Linked DNA regions of Fervidicoccus fontis Kam940. Each later gene encodes a partner of the first gene's protein in a complex. Links are inferred from orthologs where the notes say so. Each region holds a gene or a part of one and is shown on either strand. Other genes may lie near its edges.

Region 1 (3,595 bases):
TCACCTAATCTTTATTGCATACTTTCCAGGCTTCGTAATTCCTAAGATTTGAGCTATTTTACTATTATTAACATCTAGGACAATTACAAGTCCTTCCCAATCATTAGTAAATTCTTTAGACCCGCAGACAGGACATACTTCGACATTTGGTTCTACAAGAGCCTTGCACTTTATACATGCCTTATAAGGAGATTTCAACCTTTTAGACATTGCTTATCCCTCTACAGTTTTACCAAGGTAGGGCTGTCTCATAGTTAATTGGACCCTTATTTCTTTTTTTTCAGTAGAAAAACTTAATGCGATAATCCTTGCTCTAACAATATCTCCTCTTTCAATGATTCTATTACTGTTTTTCAGAATAAATGCTTCCCTGCTGCTATCATATTCAACGTATTCGTCAGAAATTTGCGATTTATGCACAAATCCATCTATTGGACCGATCCTAATGAATAATCCATAATCTTTAACGTCTGTTACAAAGCCCTCTACTACTTCATGCATTAAAGGCTTCATAGAAATTATTGACGCTTCTACATTATGATAAGATGCTCCATCTCCATGCACAATTTTTCCAAATGGATCTACCTTTGCCTTTTCGACACCAATAATAATTCCAAGCTCATCGTCATAGTATCCCGAGTAATATTGATTCAGTATTTCTGATGCGACTTTGTCCAAATCTTCATTCATCCTTTCCGGCGGAATCCTTAGTATATCCTTTACCCTAGAACGTAAAAACATATACTCATTACCTCATTGCTACAAATATTGAAAAGTTGTTTTATATTATTGATATAAAGCTTTTATAAGTATTATGTTAAATTATAGCCAGAATTCGAAATCTGTTTCAAGGGAGTTTTCACTTTCTCTGTAGTAAATACTTTTTATCCCGATCTGTCTCAATTTTCTCCTCAATTCTCTGTCATTTGTAGCAACAATTACAATGCCCTTTTCGGTTAAGTTCAAAGCAATTTCTAAAATGTCTTTATCAGCAGAAAAATAATTAGACTTTTGAAGTTCACATTTTTCCTTAATCAAGCCAATTCGTTTTTTTATTTCATTATCATTTTTTCTGTTTTTCCTCTCCAATTTTTCTAATTCATTTAAAACGCTTTCTAAGCAAATGAATTCCGGTTTATAATTAATCAAAGAAGAGATCTCTTCGAAAACATCAAACTTTCTTAGATGCATAAACAAGAAATTTGTGTCAAGCACTACATATATGTTTTTTATAACTTCAAGATCCCCCATCCTGCCAATCTCCACTTCCCATTAATCTCTCTGCTGAACACAGCCCTGCTACCGCTTATGCCAACAATGGGCTTTGAAAGCGAAATTTCTATTACATTGCTTGATACTCTCTCAACTACTCCTTTAGTTAGAGCAGTCCCTATCGTAATCATTAGTCTTTCTTTTGCCTGAATAGGTCTTGCTGTGATGAATTCTTTTGCACCTACAACTCTTTCGAGCAAATGATATTCCATTTCAATATGGTCTATTATAGGAAGTTTATTATTAGGAATTGTAAGAACGTTTCCAATAAGTTGATCTCTTTTAGTAATAGATGGATCTAGCTTTGTCCCTACAGCGAGCAATCCGCCTGGAAGGGCTTTTTCAACCTCAATTTCACCGAACCTTAAACTAGTAACTTCAGTATATATAGCCTGATATTCTTCTCTTCCGCCCGATTTTTTAACTTTCATGCCTGGCAGAATTACTATTTCATCGCCGATTTTAAGCTCTCCTTGCGAAAGTGTGCCTCCAACCACACCACCAGCAAGTTTTTCAGGAGGTGTACCAGGCTTATTTACATCAAAGCTTCTAACAATGTGCATTAAAGGAGGCTTAGTCAGATCTCTTTCCGGAGTAGGTATGTACTTTTGTATTGCAGCCATAAGAACATCAATATTAGCCCCTTTTAGAGCGCTAATAGGTATAATAGGAGCATTTTCTGCCCATGTGCCTTCTATGAGACGTTTAATTTCATTGTAACTTTCTCTAGCTCTTTCCCTGCTTACTACGTCAACTTTGTTCTGAACTATAATGAGATTTTTTATTCCGATTATTTCAAGAGCCTTAAAATGCTCAAAAGTTTGCGGTTGAGGACACTTTTCATTGGCTGCTATCACTAAAAGTGCTCCATCCATTATAGCAGCACCAGAAAGCATGGTAGTCATAAGTATTTCATGTCCTGGCGCGTCAACATAAGATATTCTTCTTAAAAGCTCAGGCTCCGATCCTGAGGGACATTCCTTGCATTCTGGTAAGGGCTGGTACTCTTCTGGAAATGGACAGTTAGAACACCTATATATACCCCCATCTGCATATCCAAGCTTTATTGTCATTCCTCTCTTTAACTCTTCACTATGTTTTGAAGTCCAGATACCAGTGAGAGAATAAACTAAAGTAGTCTTTCCATGGTCTACATGACCTGCAGTCCCAATATTTACTTCAGGTTGTTCCTTTTTTTCATAAGCCAAAATACATCACTTTAACGATATAATTTATTGCACTAAAATAGTATTTATTTGAACAAAGCTTTCATCTATTGTATTTCCTCTGACCATTTTTCTTCTTTTTTCACCATTTCTTTCAGGATGATAACCAGGAGGCCCTGAAAGTAGCAACTTTTTCTTAACTGCACCAGGAAGATCCTTTCTCATGGGAAAACCGCTGTTATCCGAGCCCCCTTTCACTACTAGTTTACCTTTTAGATCTATAATTACAGCGTCTATTTCGTCACCTATCTTCATTCCTACAAATCTTCTGCTCGTTGAATCATCTAGAGTTAGCTGAAATGCTTTTGACTTCATAGCTATAGCTTCCGCCTGAAGTTCTCCGATTTTTTCTCCTAAAAGGTCTGAAGATATCTTTACTGTATTTTCATCTAAACCGTCTTCAATAGTAGTCTTAAAGTGCATTTTAATTACTTTTCCGCCTTCCTGCGAGAACTTTAACATGAGAACGGCATCATTTACGTTAAGCTTATCAGCCAATGCGCGTGAAACAATAGCAATGGGAAGTTTTCTTCCTTCTTTTTGCTCCTTGCTCAGCTGAATTTTTTCATCTCCAACTACTTTCACTTTGATTGATTGATTATTGTGCTTTGGAACTGATACTACTAATTTAAATTCGGGCATTACTTCATTTACCTCCGCATCCAGCTCTTTTTTCATTGCCGGATTTGCAGATTATTTAAATGCGTTTAAATTTATTATTATTAAAAGGATAATTAAATTTTAATTATACCTTTTTTGAAAGCATAATAATTAAATTCTCTATTTCAACAAAAGAAATTGAGTTTCTTTTACTCTATTGCAAATGTTTATAAGCTTTTTGCTCAGAGATAATTTTGAATTAGACATTTATCCAATCAACAATATAAGATAATGACTCGTCTTTAAAAACAAATAACAATTACATTTTTGGTGATTAAATTGAGCGGTACTTCTAGAATCGAAGAGCAAAAACTGAGGCAACCTATTGTCGTTGTAATGGGTCACGTAGATCATGGAAAAACAACGTTACTTGATAAAATTAGAGGGACAAGTGTCGCTAAAAGAGAGCCTGGAGAGATAACGCAACATGTTGGTGC
Region 2 (2,969 bases), 350 kb from region 1 along the record:
GGAAAAATATATAAAAATTGAAAACCTTCATCCTTAGCAACGAAAAGTACATATTCATATTTATAATCCCGCGTTTGGAATAGATATTATAGTTAAAACGATATAAAGCTTTAATTTTATTTTGTATCGTAATTTCTTTGAATTTAAAAGAAAAAATTGAAGCAGATTACAGCCTCAAGATAAAAATGAATTTCAATACGATTGAGGGAGATAAAGAATTATGCCTGGAGATAAAAACGAGGATAGTATAAGCGAAATCAAGCATATTCATTTGCCTGAGTATGAAGAAATCTATAATAAAGTATATAGAAGAGTAGGGAAAATTATCGCGAAGCAAAAAACTCTTAAGACTTCATATGGAAGAGAAAATGCAATAGAGCTTCTCAATACTGCATATAATATAATAAAAGATAAAATCGAGGAATATGATAAACTTTACAAGCTTATTTCTAAGAACGAAAAGGTGAAAGGATATTTATTGATTGTTTTAGGAGAGGATGCTATAAATAAGTTAAAGAAAGCATCTTATCTCAAATATAAGCTCAGTCAAGTATACTCTCTAGCAAAAATAGAGATGCTTTCAAGCGATGATAGAGATCTTAGGAAAAAAGGAATAAGAGCGGCATCCCGTCTTATTTCTCTAGTTAAAAGGAACAAAAAGCTCCTTGAAGATATAATTAATATAAAAAAAGAGTTACAATTGATAGCAGATACTGGCGAGTTTCCACCTATAGTTATAGTTGGACCTCCCAATTCAGGAAAGAGTACATTAGTACAAAAAATCGCTGAGTCGAGAACTATTGTAGCTAGTTATCCATTTACTACAAAGGAAGTAGTGCCTGGAAGACTGAAAGCATCTCAATTAATAAATTTAACTGTATTAGACACTCCTGGAATCTTAAGGAAGAACTTCAGTGAAATGAATATAATAGAGAGAAGGGCTTTCGCTACTTTAAAAATATTCAATGGAGTTATCGTATTTGTCATGGATCCTTCTAAAGAAAGCACGATGAACTTAAAAGAGCAATTAGAACTAATCAAAATGTTCAGGGTAGAAGTGCTGAACGTAATAGTAGCAGTAAACAAGGTTGATCTCATAGAAAACTTTGAGAAAGATGTTATAAGAAGTGAACTTGAAAAAATAGGGGTATATGACATATTTTTTATAAGTGCTCTAAACAATATAAACATAGGAGAGTTAGTAGAATATTTAAAAGAAAAAGTATTGCAGAAAAGGTGAATAAAGAGCAATGGAAAATGTTGATGATAATTATTTTAAAAATTACCAGAACCTTTTAGAAAGACTTTACAAAAAAGTCCCTGCTCCAGCAAGTAGTGGCGAAAGGTTTGAACCACCTAAATTAATAGCGCATCAAATGGGCAATCAAACGGTAATAAGGAACTTCAGAGAAGTTGCAGATAAGTTGAGAAGAGAACCTGAACTTTTGGCAAGATACTTCTTAAAAGGATTGGCAACCTCCGGAAATTATGACAGAGAAAGTGGCACTTTGTTGCTTAACTCAAAGTTGAACGTTGAAACGCTGAATAATATACTTAACAAATTTATAGAATCATATGTAATTTGTCCGACATGTGGCAGGCCAGACACTGTTATAATAAAGAAAGGAAAAATATGGATTCTGAAATGCGAGGCTTGCGGTGCAGAGGGACCAGTAAAACCATTTTAATGGTGTTTAAAAAAGGTGGAATGCAAAGGATTTTCGCTTAAAGTTTTTTATAATGAGAGGAGAAAATTCGTTCTTGTTTGCGATTTCGAGTTGCTAGGAAAAAAATTTGTTGAAGGGCATTACATTCTTGATGTAAGCAGAGAATATTATGAGGGCGAATGCGCTAATGAAGAAGAAGTAGCTGTTCAAATAAAAGATGCTGATTACGTTTCTTTAATAGGAGATCAGTCTGTTAAATTAGGAATAAATGAAGGATTGGTACATAAAGATGCTATTGTAAAAGTTCAGGGAGTCCCATTTGCTATTTTCATAAATACCTTGACGTGATATTGTAGATAAAGAGCGAGGAAAATAATTATGAGAAAAATATGCCCTATATGTGGCAGAGAGGAATCTAAAAATCTCCCCTTTGTTGGAGGAATATGTGTTGAATGCTATTTGAATAAAAATCCTTTAGAAATAAAGGCTATTACATTAAATAAATGTAAGATATGCGGAAAAATTCGGTATAAAAACGATTGGATTTTCGCCAATGAAAACTTTTATTCCGAAATTTTTGCTAAGGAAGTAGAAAAAAACAATAAGAAAAAGTTTATTCAGTTTGGACTAGATCTTAAAGCAGTACCATATAAAGAGAAAGTTTTAGTTACAGTACAGAATGAAATAGGAAAATATGAAACTTATTTGGATCCTATCATAGATTATAAATTTACGATATGCCCTCAGTGTTTGGCAAGAAAAGCTGGAAGCTATGATTCAGTTATACAAATAAGGGGAACTAATAAGTTAGACTTTGAAGATAAAAAAATTATAATGAATTTAATCGAAAAATTGCCTTACGATCTTAAACAGCATATAGTTACAATAACTGAAAATAAAGATTGGATAGATGTTGAAATCGTCGGACATGAAAAGGCCAGACTTATAGCTTCATTTTTATCAGAGAAGCTTGGAGGAGAAACAAAGCAGACTTTTAAGCTTATTTCTACGAAAAAAGGCGAAAGAAATTCCAGGCTTACAATTTCGCTGAGAATAGACAAAAGAAGAGAAGTTGGCGAAATTGTAGAGCATCAAGGGTCACCTGCAGTAATTATTGAAAGAACAAGCAGGTTCTTAAAGCTATTTAAGCTGAAGGAAAGAAAGGAAATAAAACTTGACCTAAAAGAGATAAGGAAAAACGTGAAAACCTTTGAAGGGGAAATAAAGAGCGTAACTGTCCAAGCAGTTCTTCCAGACAGAGTTATAGTTATAGATGATAGCTACAACGTTGACAACATATCA

What was found.
Region 2: the proteins of FFONT_RS02180 (region 1) and FFONT_RS04060 are in contact, whole or in part, in a crystal structure (PDB 2QMU), measured with the Saccharolobus solfataricus proteins. The link is inferred for Fervidicoccus fontis Kam940 from one-to-one orthologs. Residues at the interface, in WP_009988771.1 of Saccharolobus solfataricus: Trp33, Pro65, Glu66, Gln148, Val151, Asp152, Val154, Ser155, Lys156, Ala159, Leu160, Tyr163, Arg164, Lys167, Ile180, Ile181, Pro182, Val183, Ser184, Leu186, His187, Ile189, Asn190, Asp192, Ser193; in WP_231918336.1 of Saccharolobus solfataricus: Met1, Leu2, Arg4, Leu5, Tyr6, Lys8, Leu9, Pro10, Ile106, Lys108, Lys109, Glu110, Lys111.

What each region holds. Positions count from the first base shown.
Region 1 is NC_017461.1:424,335-427,929, forward strand. The notes cover bases 356-3,337. They hold FFONT_RS02180 (translation initiation factor IF-2 subunit gamma), read right to left. Parts: upstream 2,481-3,337; coding sequence 1,230-2,480; downstream 356-1,229. Other genes in these bases: FFONT_RS02170 (DNA-directed RNA polymerase), read right to left, coding at 356-741; FFONT_RS02175 (PIN domain-containing protein), read right to left, coding at 823-1,251; FFONT_RS02185 (30S ribosomal protein S6e), read right to left, coding at 2,505-3,140. In the rest of the region: transcription elongation factor subunit Spt4, read right to left, coding at 1-210; more of FFONT_RS02170, read right to left, coding at 214-355; infB (translation initiation factor IF-2), read left to right, coding at 3,429-3,595. UniProt on the Methanocaldococcus jannaschii protein: eIF-2 functions in the early steps of protein synthesis by forming a ternary complex with GTP and initiator tRNA.
Region 2 is NC_017461.1:776,648-779,616, reverse strand. It holds FFONT_RS04060 (translation initiation factor IF-2 subunit beta), read left to right. Parts: upstream 1-1,250; coding sequence 1,251-1,688; downstream 1,689-2,969. Other genes in the region: FFONT_RS04050 (60S ribosomal export protein NMD3), read left to right, coding at 2,046-2,969; FFONT_RS04055 (DUF424 domain-containing protein), read left to right, coding at 1,704-2,015; FFONT_RS04065 (GTPase), read left to right, coding at 221-1,240. UniProt on the Methanocaldococcus jannaschii protein: eIF-2 functions in the early steps of protein synthesis by forming a ternary complex with GTP and initiator tRNA.